2 linked regions of the Chlorogloeopsis sp. ULAP01 genome follow. The protein of the gene in region 1 interacts with the protein of each later gene in a pairwise test. Links are inferred from orthologs where the notes say so. Each region holds a gene or a part of one and is shown on either strand. Other genes may lie near its edges.

Region 1 (7,064 bases):
AGGCGATCGCAAGAGGACGTGCTTCTTCTTGTAACAACAGATCGTGGCTTTTTACCAAATGCCGCAGTTTTTCTAAGCGTTCGTAACGTTCGGTTACAGCTTGCGGATCGTCTTGCCAGTGAATCGCTACTGTTACTAAGTAAGTCTGCAACAGCATATGACCCAACTTTTTCGCTTTTGTCGCCAAATAATTGGAATTATAGTTATTCGATTCAATTAATAATGGCACACGGTCAACTACTTCCATGTTGTAGCCTTTAACACCAGCAATTTTTCGGGGATTGTTGGTAATCAAGCGGATTTTATGCACGCCTAAGTCCATGAGGATTTGCGCTCCCATCCCATAGTCTCGTAAATCGGCAGGGAAGCCCAAGCGTTCGTTTGCCTCTACCGTATCCAGTCCCATATCCTGCAAAGAATAGGCTTTCAACTTATTAATCAGCCCAATTCCCCGTCCTTCTTGGCGCAGATAAACTACAACACCTTGACCAGCATTTTCAATCATTTTCAGAGCTGCTTGCAACTGCATCCGACAATCACAGCGCAAGGAACCCAAGGCATCCCCAGTTAAACATTCAGAGTGCATCCGTACCATGACTGGCTGATCTCCGAATTGGGAAGGATCGCCCTTGACAATCGCAACGTGTTCGGAACCATCAAGTGTATGGCGATAAGCGTAGATTTGAAACAGGCCGAATTGAGTGGGGAGATCGGCCACAGTTTCGCGGATGACAATGCGATCATGCCGGAGACGGTAGCTAATTAAGTCGGCAATGCTAATAATCTTCAAGTTGTGATGTTTAGCATACTCTACTAATTGAGCTAACCGTGCCATTGAGCCATCGGGATTTTGAATCTCGCAAATTACCCCGGATGGATACAATCCAGCTAGTCGGGCTAAATCAACAGCTGCTTCTGTATGTCCTGCTCGTTTAAGTACTCCTCCTTCCTTAGCACGAATCGGAAAAATATGACCGGGACGACGTAAATCTGAAGCTTTTGTACTAGGGTTAATAGCAACTTGAATTGTGCGAGCTCTGTCTTCTGCTGAGATTCCAGTAGTCACTCCCAAATGCGGCCCAGCATCAATACTAACGGTAAAAGCAGTTTGGTTTGTATCTGTGATGTTACTTACCATTAAAGGTAAATCTAATTCATCCAAGCGATCGCCCGTCATTGCTAGACAAATCAACCCCCGCGCTTCTACCGCCATAAAATTAATTGTGTCGGGGGTAGCAAATTGAGCTGCACAAATTAAGTCGCCTTCATTCTCTCGGTTTTCGTCATCGACCACCACAATGATACGACCAGCTTTTAAATCTGCAAGAGCTGTATCAATCGAATCAAATTTAAAGGCTTGGGTTGAATTAGTCTTAGACTCAGACACAGATTTTAGCCACCAAATATAAATTTTTCTTACAAAAACTTTATTTCAATTGTACCTTTTTATAAGGCTTGAAAACTATAGAAGTAATGATTTGTCAGCTTTGCTTTGAAATTGGGTATGTGGTACACAAGAAAGCTCAATTTTCATGCCTGGCTGTAAATTTTTTGATTGGAACTATCTTGGTAATCTTTAATTCTTCTGGCAGGGATTATAAAAATAAATGCTGCTTCGGTCAGAAATTTTCAAATTGTTGAATTTTGTAGCTAATTTATCTAGTTTAGAGTGCTTTAGCTGCATTTTTTTACTCTATCCTAGTTTTTTGCACTTTTGCACTACTTGATTTTTTTAACGACTTAGGGTAAATGAGCGCCTACATAATAATTACGATACCATACCAAAATTTAGGAGTAATGGACTCCACAGAACACAACTAAAATTTTTCCTACTTGTGGGTTGGTTGAAATGACGTAGCAAAAGATTCTATCGCTAAAATTGGGTTTTAGTACTCAAATGCAATACAACTTTCATAATCAGATTATGAACGGTTGGCATTAAACCTTCAACCGTCATATATGCTAAAAGCTAATAGCTTTTTGCTGTTTGCAGATTGTTAATATCTAAAAACAAATTAACCACAAAGCGGATAAGGATTTCATTATCATGGGCAATTTTAGACGCGTACCAGTTGGGATTGTTGGCGCGTCAGGCTATGGCGGAGTACAGTTGGTGCGCCTACTGATGGATCACCCAGAAGTAGAGCTAGTTTATTTAGGTGGTGATAGTAGTGCTGGTAAGTCATTTGCGGATATTTACCCGCATCTAGCTCAGACAGTGAACTTATCAATAGAAGCGGTAGATCCAGAACTTATTGCTCACCGTTGTGAAGTAGTTTTTCTCTCTGTACCAAATGGTTTGGCTTGCCAACTCGCTCCAAAATTACTGGAAAAAGGATGCAAGGTACTCGATTTAAGTGCCGACTATCGTTTTAGCAACCTAGCAACTTATACAGCTTGGTATGGTAAAGAGCGGCAAGATAATACAACTGCTGCCACAGCAGTTTATGGATTACCAGAAATGTTTCGCGATCGCATTGCCGAAGCTCAATTAATAGGTTGTCCTGGCTGCTATCCTACCGCCAGCCTTCTCGCACTTTCTCCACTCCTCAAACAAGGGCTAATTATCCCTGAAACTGCCATTATTGATGCCAAATCTGGCACATCAGGCGGCGGACGAGAAGCTAAAATCAATATGTTATTGGCTGAAGCAGACAATTCGCTGGCAGCCTATGGTGTGGTTCGTCACCGCCATACACCAGAAATAGAACAGATTTGTAGTGAACTAGCAGGTCATGAGGTAACCGTACAATTTACTCCTCATCTGATCCCGATGGTACGTGGCATTTTAGCAACTGTGTATGCCACTTTAAGAGATCCCGGTTTAGTAAGAGATGATTTAATAACTATTTACAAAGCCTTTTACCGCAACTCTCCTTGGGTAAAAATTTGCGAGCCTGGCATTTACCCTCAAACTAAATGGGCTTGTGGTAGCAATCTTTGTTATATTGGTATAGAAGTTGACCCGCGTACAGGTAGGATAATTGTGATGTCAGCAATTGACAACCTAATTAAAGGACAAGCGGGTCAAGCAATTCAGTGTATGAACATTATGATGGGTTGGGATGAGACTGTGGGGTTGCCAAAGTTAGGATTTTATCCATAAATCAGGGATTGGGTACTGGGTACTGGGGATTGGGTATTTAATTTGGACATAGCGAATTGGGAGTTGGGCATTGCCCTATGCTCTATGCCCCATACCCATAGCCCTAGCCCCTAGCCCCTAGCCCCTATTTCGGTCCTAGTCCGACAGTGCCAGCATAAATAGCGTGATCGCCTAACTCATCTTCAATTCGCAGCAGACGGTTATATTTTGCTACTCGTTCGCTGCGGCAAAGGGAGCCAGTTTTGATTTGTCCGGCGCGAGTTGCCACCGCTAGATCCGCAATAGTAGTGTCTTCTGTTTCACCAGAACGGTGACTGATTACTGAGCGGAAACCATTACGAGTAGCGAGATCAATTGTTTCCAAAGTTTCAGTTAAAGAACCAATTTGATTGAGTTTAATCAGAATCGCATTACCTGCTTGCAACTCAATACCTTTTTGTAAGCGCGTCGCATTAGTAACAAATAAGTCATCTCCCACCAACTGCACGCGGGAACCCAACTTTTGAGTTAGTGACTGCCAACTTTGCCAGTCTTCCTCGTGCAAGCCGTCTTCTATAGAGACAATTGGATATCGATCCACCAGTTGAGCAAGATAATCAATAAACTCAGCCGGAGAGTGGGGTTTACCATCATAGACGTACTGGCCATTTTTGTAAAACTCACTCGCAGCAACATCCAAAGCCAAAGCCACTTGCTCTCCAGGCTTGTATCCAGCTTTTTCAATTGCAGCAACTAGCAATTCTAATGCTACCTGATTTGACTCTAGATTAGGGGCAAAACCACCTTCATCCCCTACACCAGTAAGTAAACCCTTCTCATCCAAAACTTTGCTCAGGGTAGCAAAAACCTCCGCACCCCAACGCAATGCTTCTCGGAAGGAAGATGCCCCTATCGGGACAATCATAAACTCCTGGAAATCCACATTATTGGCTGCATGAGCACCGCCATTAATCACATTCATTAATGGTACAGGCAGCAAGTTAGCTAAAGGGCCGCCCAAATAACGATACAGGGGAATATCCAAAGATTCGGCACCAGCTTTAGCCGCAGCTAGAGAAATCGCCAAAATCGCGTTAGCGCCCAGATTCGATTTATTCACAGAACCATCTAGAGCAATCATTGTACGGTCTAGAAGTTCTTGGTTGAGGGCATCCATTTGCAACAACTTTGGAGCAAGTACCTCCTTTACATTTTGTACCGCCTTAAGTACGCCCTTCCCACCGTAACGACTTTTATCATTATCCCGCAATTCATGTGCCTCAAAAGTGCCAGTAGACGCACCACTAGGAACTTGTGCCAGTCCTACAGCACCATTTAACACATGTACTTCTGCTTCTATGGTTGGTCTACCCCGCGAGTCCAGAATTTCACGGGCGACAATTGCTTCAATGGCTGTATCAATCATCAGTCTTTTGTCCTTCTTATGAGTGCGTTCTCACTGCTGAACACAAACATTAACAGTTGCAGATCCGACAATCTAGCATAGGCTTTTGAGGGGACACTATAGGCAGAGATTAACGAAGATTTTTGCTCTGGTTCTTAGGTAGTGGTGGTTGGGTACTGAGTATTGGGAAGAATTACGCTTTTGCCAGTCACTAGTCCCCAGTCCCTAATCCCTAGCCTCTACTTTTTGTCTAGGAAACCACAGATAAACGTTGATGCACACCGATAAATTAAAGCAATCCCCTCCCACTATGGATGCTAATTCTTCACAAATTCCTCATCTTTTGCCCTTAGCCTAGAAGCTAGCAATCTGTCAACTATAAGTTGAAAAGTCTGTATTAGCTTAGAGAAGTTGTTTTGAGCTTACCCCAGTGAATTTCAACTAGACAGACAATAATTCATGCCCTGTAGAGAAAAAACTATGACTCAAAATAAAACAGATTCATACATGAAACTAATGCAAATCCCCCCTGGCTATCTCAATATTATGGGTTATGTCGATGAATCTGAAGTAAATGGTCCTGGATGTCGTGCTGTGGTTTGGGTACAGGGGTGCTTGCGAGAATGCCCAGGCTGCTTTAATGAAGAATCTTGGTCATTTGAGGTTAATCAACTAGTATCTGTTGACAGCCTTGCCGAAAAAATTCTTAGCAATCCTCGCAATCAGGGGGTGACTTTTTCTGGTGGCGAACCATTTTGGCAAGCTCCTGCGCTAGCAACTCTAGCTCGTAAAGTCAAAGCTGCTGGACTGAATGTGATGTCATTTAGTGGTTTTACCTTAGAGCAATTACAATCCGATTATGCCCCATCTGGCGCTCAAGACCTGTTAGATCAGTTAGATATTCTGATTGATGGCCCCTATATCGAATCGCTAGCATTGAATTCTCCTGATTCTCCTGTTTCCTCTAGCAATCAAAGGGTTCACGTCTTCAATCCAGCTTTAGAACAGAATATTACTTGGGCAAGCGATCAGATAGAGATTCATATTTTCAAAGATGGTAGTCGAATTATCACTGGTTATCGAGGACGGCTGGAACTGGGGGACTAGGGGCTAGGAAGAGGAGGGGGAGAGGGGGAGATGGGGGGCAAGGGGAAAATCCTTCTCCGCGTCCCCGCGTCCTTTTGTCCCCGTGTCTTCTTCCCAATCCCCAATCACCAGTACCCAATCCTTAGTCGCCTACATTTAGGCTTTCTCTGTTTTTCACATCCCACTTTAAAATCAAGAATTAGTAGTCAAAAAATCTGGAGAGCACTATGCGCCTACTACACACGATGCTGCGAGTTGGCAATCTTGAAGAGTCCCTTAAATTCTATTGTGAAGTTCTGGGAATGAAGCTACTGCGGCGAAAAGATTATCCAGGAGGAAAATTTACCCTCGCTTTTATTGGTTATGGTGACGAAAGTGACAACACAGTCATTGAACTAACTTATAACTGGGGTGTGGACAAGTATGAATTAGGCAATGCTTACGGTCATATTGCCATAGGAGTTGATGATATTTATGCTACCTGTGATGACATTAAAAATCGTGGTGGTAAGGTAGTGCGTGAACCAGGACCGATGAAACACGGTTCCACGGTAATTGCTTTTGTAGAAGACCCAGATGGATATAAAGTAGAACTGATTCAACTAGGTACTCAAGGTTCTGCCCTCAAGCAGGAAACAGAACAAAAACTTGTGACTCAGTGATTTTGAGGAAATATTTTAGGAGATAAACTTGAGCGTCAAGCAATGCCTGCGCCAAAGGATTTATGTACCAAGATTATTAGCGGGAGGGCTAGCTAGTTGGAGTATTTTCAGCCAAATCTGTTTACCTGCACCAGCAAACTCTTTGCTACCTCAAAAGCGACTATCTCCAGTAACTAAGATTAGTTCTTGGCAAGCCGAGTTATTACCCCATTCTCACTCTCAGTCTATTAATATTGGCACGGATTCTGATTTGCAAAATAAGCAAACTTCAGTTTCTGAACTATCTGATATTAAGCCGACAGATTGGGCTTATCAGGCGTTGCGAGCGCTCATCGAACGTTATGGTGTCATCTTTGGTTACGCAGATGGCACCTTTCGCGGTAACCGTCCTCTCAGCCGCTACGAGTTTGCAGCAGCCCTCGCCGCTACCCTAGAACAAGTAGAAGGTTTGATTGCCAATGGTGAGGACGATCGCTATATCCAAGAAGACGCGATCGTTTTAAGGCGGTTGCAAACAGACTATAGATTGGCTTTGGAAGATTTACAGCAGCGTATCAATAGAATAGATGCACGCACCCTTGAACTAAATGCGAATCAATTTTCTACCACGACCAAGCTGCAAGGTCAACAAATTATTGCTCTTAGTGATGGTAGTGATGCTAACAAAACTGTTATCTCCCGTTCCCGCTTAACCCTTTCTACAAGCTTCAACCAACAAGATTTATTAGTAACTCAATTAGAATCTGGCAACAATGGTGGTGATGCCACTGGTTTGGCGCAACAAGAACAGCGCAACCTTTTAGGAGTTACTGGTTTGATTGCCAAC
Region 2 (6,940 bases), on another replicon or contig:
AAATACTGCGTTATCGAACAATATGGTTCAGTTAACGGTAACCGACACCTTATACCATTTTGGATTAGAAATCGCCTTCTTTGTCCGGGTTGGGTGAATCCATCTGCCCTTAATCATTTTTTAAATTGGTATTAAAAGGTGCAGGCAGTCGCTACAACGGAGCAAAGCACTACCTTGGCTAAACAGACAAAGCCTGCAAACTGTAGGCTTAAGTAAACCTGCGCTATCAAATATCTTTGTGAATCTTATGAATTTATTGCTACTTACACTATCTGCAAGTAAAATCACTTCACTGCTGAATATATGTAATATTAAACACTTTTATTTAAGTTAAGAAAATATTAACTTTATAAAAGTATGCCAATACAATTGTACTAATTATTTATTTGTAAATCTCAAAACATCTGAATTTTCGTGATTTGTTCCTTTCTTAAATAAAATTAAAGATTTTCCAAAGTCTAGTCAAAATCAATGGTAAAGTTTTGACCAAGTTAAAATTATCACTAATTGTATATGATTGTAGAATAATTACTGAGGTCATAAATGCTATTTAAAGTAAAAAGTACAACACAAACTTCAGTATCAAATTGATGCTGCTAAATATACCCATTTAAGCTACGCCTACACTTATTTGAGATGGAGGCAAGCCTAGCTATGAGAGTACTTTACTATTCAACTTGATTGTGTAATAACAGTTAGTTCAATGGCATCTAAATGTAAAGCGATTCCATTTACCAAAGTTAAACCACTAAAAAATACTCAGTTATGGCTATTGGGAATAGGAGCTGGTTTAATTGCAATTAACCTAACTCTGACTTGGAAATCTGGAGATGTTGCTCAAGTAGGAATGAGTGTACTTTTTTTATTAGCTGTAGCTTCTCTACTTGGAGACAAACAACATAATCTAAATTTTGAAAGTGGAATTTTTCCCAGTGTTTTAGGTGGATTATTGATTGGTATTTTACTTTGGCAAAGTGCGACTTTCCATCGTAGTGAATTACTAGAAAGTTTTCTTCGCATCTCACCATTAATTTCTGGTTTAGCTGTTGGTTTATTAGCTTCTGGTTTCAAGGGATTAAAGCAATATTGGCAGGAACTAACGATATTATTTTTTCTCGGCATTCCAAAGTTATTGCTATCATCTCTGTTTGACATTTCTCCCTTGACAGCTAAATTTTCCGCTTTCCTGCTTTGGTATTCCGGTTTTGAAGTATCCCTACAAGGAGTTTTCATCAATTTACCAACAGGAAGTGTCAAGGTTTATTCTGCTTGTTCAGGGATAGAATCTATTTGTTATCTTTTGGGCATTTCTGTGATTTGTTTACTAGTATTTCCCATTCAACCCAAACGGAGAACTCTAGTTCTGATTATGGCGATCGCCTTCGGATTTATTATCAATGGGATACGGGTTGCTCTCTTAGCTGTAATCTCTGCACAGAAGAACTTACAAGCATTTAATTACTGGCATGAGGGTGATGGTTCTCTCATCTTTGGCATGATTCAAGTGATGGTATTTACTTTATTTTATGTTTTCTTGCTTCGACAGCAGGAAAAAAATAATCAAGATTCTGCGGAGTTGAAAAAATAATGACCCAATGGCAACAATTACGGATTCCGTTTCTAGCTTTTATCCTGAGTAGTATTATATTCATTTTAATCAAAGTATTTTTATCAATGAATATAGACAAGCCGAAACCAGAGCAATCAAGTGGCAATCATTTTGTCAATACAGTCCTCTTGAAAACGTAACACTCTTGTAGATGACCTATTAGCTACTAGATACTTTCATTTAGGTTGAATTTTAGTATTTCCAAAACTTTCCTATATATTGTGTGAAGAAATGACTAAATCCATTAGTGATAAATTCATTCCCGTGCTAAATGAGCTACAAGACTTTGCCTATAAACAGGCAGACTCCATGAATATTTTACGAGTACTTGGCTATGGATTATTACTATTAGCTTTGTTCGACATCATAGAGATGTTTATACCACCAAGCTTTATGAATCCTGTTTGGGAATTTCAAACTTTTGGTACACTTGTTGAACGAGTACCTGTACCTTTGATTGGATTAGTGTTGGTATTTTTTGGAGAGACATATTCACGCAACAAATGGGAATTTCGGATTTTGAGATTCCTGTCTTGGCTCACTTTATTGTTTACAGTATGTTTTTTCTTAATGGTTCCTTTAGGAGTCATTAATACCGTCCGGCTCAATAACGCAAGTACTACTCAAATAAATGCTGTTTCACAACAACAAATTGCTCAAGCAGAACAAGTAGAAAAGCAACTAAGTCAAGCTTCACCAGAACAGATTAATAATTTTTTAAAAAGCCAAGGCCGCTCATTAAAAAGTCAAAATCCTGAAGAAGTAAAAAGTAAAATCTTATCAGAACTTTCTAAAGCTAAAGAACAAGTCCAGATTCAAGCACAAGCTAATTTGTCTTCTCAAAGAATGAAATTGATTAAGAGTTCTGTGAAATGGAATTTGGGAGCCTTAGTTTCTGCCGCTTTGTTTATTAGTCTTTGGAAAGCAACTCATTGGGCAAGGGTTTACAAGTAGAAGTCAACTATGCTGGAGGCAGAAGGTAGGAATTAGGAAAAGGGGACAAACAACCAGATACGGAAGGCGAGTAAATGTGAGTCATGTTCCTTCTCCCTATCTCCCCCTCTCCTTGTCCTCTTCTGTACGCAGTTCACGAGGGCTACTTAGAAGGTTATTGGTATGATTGGAAAAAAAGGGCAATCTGTCAAAGCGATCGCCCTTTTTCTTTACTATTGAGATTGAAAATTATTTTAGTACTTGATTTACACCTTTGCTAATTCTGGTGTTGGACGCTTGCTGTTGCGAATGGCTGTAATCGCCTCAGCATAATCCTTAGCATTAAATACCGCAGAACCAGCTACGATCGCGTTTGCTCCAGCTTCTAAAACTTGCCAGGTATTGTTAGCTTTCAGCCCGCCATCTACTTCAATCCAAGGATCTAAACCGCGTTCATCACACATCTGACGTAACTTGCGGATTTTGGGAACCACTCCTGGAATAAAGCTTTGTCCACCAAAACCAGGGTTGACACTCATAATCAATATCAAATCGCAAAGCTCCAGCACGTACTCAATTAAATCCAGAGGTGTGGATGGGTTGAGAACGACACCGGCTTGCTTACCAAGTTCTTTAATTTGACCGAGAGTGCGGTGTAGGTGTGGTGAAGCATTATGCTCGCAATGTACGGAGATAATATCTGCACCAGCTTTCGCAAAGTCCGCAACATACTTTTCTGGCTCCACAATCATTAAGTGGACATCCAGTGGCTTTTTCGTAACCGGACGAACCGCCTCCACTACCAGAGGACCTATCGTAATATTAGGTACGAAACGACCGTCCATTACATCAACATGAATCCAATCGGCTCCGGCTTCATCTACAGCGCGTACTTCGTCTCCGAGGCGACTAAAATCCGCTGATAGGATAGATGGAGCAATCACAATATGCTTTTTAGATAGCGTTTCGGTCATGGCTAGTGGGTATTTAAGCGTCCTTTTCTGTAAGTATTGTAACAAAAGTTTAGCAAACTCTTACATCTCTAGATGCTGCTCTTCGGAAGAAGAGGACAGAGGGATAAGGAGACAAGGGGAGTAATAGACAACCAACTACTGTACGGGCGGGTTTTATTAGTAATCTCTCAAAATAACGAAATATCTAAAATAAACCCGCACGGCAGTCGCTACAACGCGCTTAACCCGACGCCAGGTGCTACAAGTCGGCAGAGCCGCCCAACGCACTGGCTCCGCAAAGCGCTGCCTCCCCTACTAACAAATGACCAATGACCATTAACAGTTGACTTTTGACTATGGTGAAAAAACTAACTTGGATTGTTTGGGGATTGAGTGCTTCTTGCTTGGGTATGCCAGTAGTTGCTCTGACTCTAGAAACTTCCCTTGGTACTAACGGCATTGATGCTTTGAGGCTAGGCAAACCTCCCTATAATTTGACTGGTCGCAAGATTGCCATTGGTCAAGTCGAGATAGGGCGTCCGGGAATGTTTGGGGTAGACAAAGCCGTCTCCAAAAATCGCTCTGTAAGCATAGCGGGTGTTTTTTTACGCAATAGCCCTGCCAAATCGAATAACAGTGTTGATCCGCACGCTTATAATGTCGCTGGCGTTATGGTCAGTACAGATAAAGCATTTCCAGGGGTTGCTCCAGGAGCACGATTGTACTCATCTGCTGTAGGTTCTACTAAGATGGGTCAGCCAGAGGAGTGCTTATCTGCACAGCATATTGCTCTACAAAATAGTGGCGATATTCGTGCCATTAACTTCAGCTTTGGCGAACCATTAAATCGTGACCCGCGTCCAGAGGCAGTTTTGGATGGCAACGCCTTACTAACCCAATGTGTTGACTGGTCTACTCGTGTTCATAATGTTTTGTACATGATCGCAGGCAACCAAGGAAAGGGAGGAATTCCTATCCCTACTGATAATTTTAATGGAGTTAACGTGGCTTTTTCCTCTCGTCGGGGAGGAATTTTTAATAAGGTAGACGTTTCTAACTTAGTTGCGACAAGCGAGGCAATGGAAGAGCGGCTAGCTGGCAAAGAAATTAATTTAGGCCCACGTCGCACCATTGCTTTAGTGGCTCCTGGCAATAACATACCCATGCTGAATCCAGATGGCAAAGTGAATAAAGTCACGGGTACAAGTTTTGCTGCACCTCATGTTACAGGTACAATTGCCTTGCTACAAGAATTTGGCGATCGCCAAGTGCGGACAAAACAACAAAATTGGAGTATCTCTTCTCGCCAACATGAAGTGATGAAAGCTGTATTGCTGAACTCAACAGATAAAATTCTAGATAGCGGTGATGGCTTGCGTTTGGGAATGACTCGCACACTAGTTGATAAACAAAATAGAGACTGGCTAGCTTCTGATGGCTACAAAGACCCGAAAATACCTTTAGACGCCCAAATGGGAACAGGGCATTTAAATGCCTTTCGTGCTTACCAGCAATTTAGTGCCGGTCAGTGGAACCCATCTCAAGCGGTGTCGGCTATTGGTTGGGACTATAATACTGTAAATACTGGGGGATCTGTGGAATATACATTAGCAAAGCCTTTACCACAAAACAGTTTTGTTGCCATCACCTTGGCTTGGGACAGATTGGTAGAACTAAACGATAAAAATAAAAATGGTTTATATGATGCGGGTGAAGATTTTCGCGATCGCGGCTTGAACAATCTTGACATTCATCTTGTCAAAGCTGATGCCAAAGATTTAGATACTGGTACTGTTTGTTCTTCCATCAGCGAAGTCGATAGCGTCGAGCATATATTCTGTCCTGTACCTGCTCAAGGTAACTATCGAATCCGTGTTCAGTTCCGCAAACAAGTAAATACAGCCACTCAATCTTATGCCTTAGCATGGTGGACTGTACCGAAGAAATAGGGAATGGGGATTGGGAGAAGAGGACAAGGGGACAAGGAGACAAGGAGACAAGGAGAAAGATTTTCCCCTTCCCCATCTCCCCCTCTCCCCCTCCTCTTCCTAGCCCCTAAGAATATTGTTGCCAAAACTGTAACCAATAAATGACCACGCCTTCTTAAATGCCATAGTCAACTAAAGGTTGAAGTATGAAGTATGCGATTAGCCCTACGAATACTCTTCATCCTTTTTTAGTCAAAAGCGTAGGTTTTGGCATCAGGTGCGGTAATCATGAAGCAAAAATTGAGTAGTGACTGGGAAAAGTTCCTGCAAAGACGTTACGCTGTACGCTTGGGCAGACGCTACGTTATGGCTGCTGCTAGCGTGATGCTGATGGGCGTAATCGGATGTTCTCAAGTCAGTGATAGTACTAGCGTTTTTGCTCAATCTCGCCCTCCTCACTCAGAATCTCCCATGCCTGCAAAATCTGTCTTACCTAATACTAAACTCACTACTGCTAATACTAAGTTTGGTTTTAAACTTTTTTCAAGAATTCTAGAACAAGAGGGTGACAAGAACGTTTTTGTTTCGCCTGCTAGTATAGCGATCGCTTTAGATATGACATACAACGGTGCTAGTGGCAGCACGCAACAAGCAATGGCCAAAGCACTTGAGTTAGAAGGATTGACATTGTCAGAAATTAATTCTTCTAACGCAGCCTTAAAGGCGCTTCTAGAAAATTCCGATACTCAAGTTCAACTCAATATTGCTAACTCCCTTTGGGCAAATCAAGATGCTAGCTTTAAACCTGAGTTTCTACAAAGAACTCAAGAATTTTATCAAGCTAAAGTAACTAATGTAAATTTTCAAGATGCGGGCGCACCTGGCATTATTAATAACTGGGTTAATGAAAATACTCGCGGTAAAATTAACAAGATAGTTGAAAGATTAGAACCAGACCAGGTACTTTTTTTAATCAATGCTATATATTTTAAGGGTAAATGGACTAATGAATTCGACAAAAACCAGACAGCCCAACACCCTTTTTATTTAACATCCGGCAAGCAGAAACAACACCCGATGATGTCACAAAAGGGTAAATATAAATATTACGAAAATGAACAATTGCAGGCAGTTAGCTTGCCCTATGGACAGAATAGTAACATTAGCTTATATGTTTTCCTGCCAAAACAAAATTATACCCTTAAATCTTTATATCAAAACTTGAATGCTGATAACTGGGAAAAATGGATGTCTCAGTTTACCAAGCGGGAAGGTTTTATTCGTTTACCCCGCTTCAAAACAGATTATGAAATCACACTCAATAATGCCCTTAAAGCCTTAGGTATGGGAGAGGCTTTTAGCAATCAAGCAGATTTTTCTAATATGGGGAAAAATTTCGCTATCAGTGAAGTTAAACATAAAACTTTTGTGGAAGTCAATGAAGAAGGTACAGAAGCTGCTGCCACCACTTCTGTAGGAATAGTAGCAACCTCCATGCCTTTAGATGAACCGTTCCG

What was found.
Region 2: the proteins of eno (region 1) and rpe interact in binary tests that used the Escherichia coli proteins (3 or more experiments, as listed by UniProt). The link is inferred for Chlorogloeopsis sp. ULAP01 from one-to-one orthologs.

Annotation. Positions count from the first base shown.
Region 1 is NZ_JAUDRH010000004.1:373,258-380,321, reverse strand. Bases 2,372-5,327 are described here. They hold eno (phosphopyruvate hydratase), read right to left. Parts: upstream 4,512-5,327; coding sequence 3,231-4,511; downstream 2,372-3,230. Other genes in these bases: QUB80_RS10210 (4Fe-4S single cluster domain-containing protein), read left to right, coding at 4,971-5,327; argC (N-acetyl-gamma-glutamyl-phosphate reductase), read left to right, coding at 2,372-3,106. Outside these bases: ribBA (bifunctional 3,4-dihydroxy-2-butanone-4-phosphate synthase/GTP cyclohydrolase II), read right to left, coding at 1-1,387; more of argC, read left to right, coding at 2,048-2,371; more of QUB80_RS10210, read left to right, coding at 5,328-5,597; gloA (lactoylglutathione lyase), read left to right, coding at 5,804-6,238; QUB80_RS10200 (iron uptake porin), read left to right, coding at 6,261-7,064. UniProt on the Escherichia coli protein: Catalyzes the reversible conversion of 2-phosphoglycerate (2-PG) into phosphoenolpyruvate (PEP). It is essential for the degradation of carbohydrates via glycolysis.
Region 2 is NZ_JAUDRH010000022.1:62,076-69,015, reverse strand. What follows is about bases 1,663-4,494. They hold rpe (ribulose-phosphate 3-epimerase), read right to left. Parts: upstream 3,517-4,494; coding sequence 2,809-3,516; downstream 1,663-2,808. Other genes in these bases: QUB80_RS32820 (S8 family serine peptidase), read left to right, coding at 3,852-4,494; hpsJ-A (HpsJ-like protein, cyanoexosortase A-associated), read left to right, coding at 1,841-2,563. Outside these bases: crtA (cyanoexosortase A), read left to right, coding at 704-1,588; more of QUB80_RS32820, read left to right, coding at 4,495-5,444; QUB80_RS32815 (serpin family protein), read left to right, coding at 5,712-6,940. UniProt on the Escherichia coli protein: Catalyzes the reversible epimerization of D-ribulose 5-phosphate to D-xylulose 5-phosphate.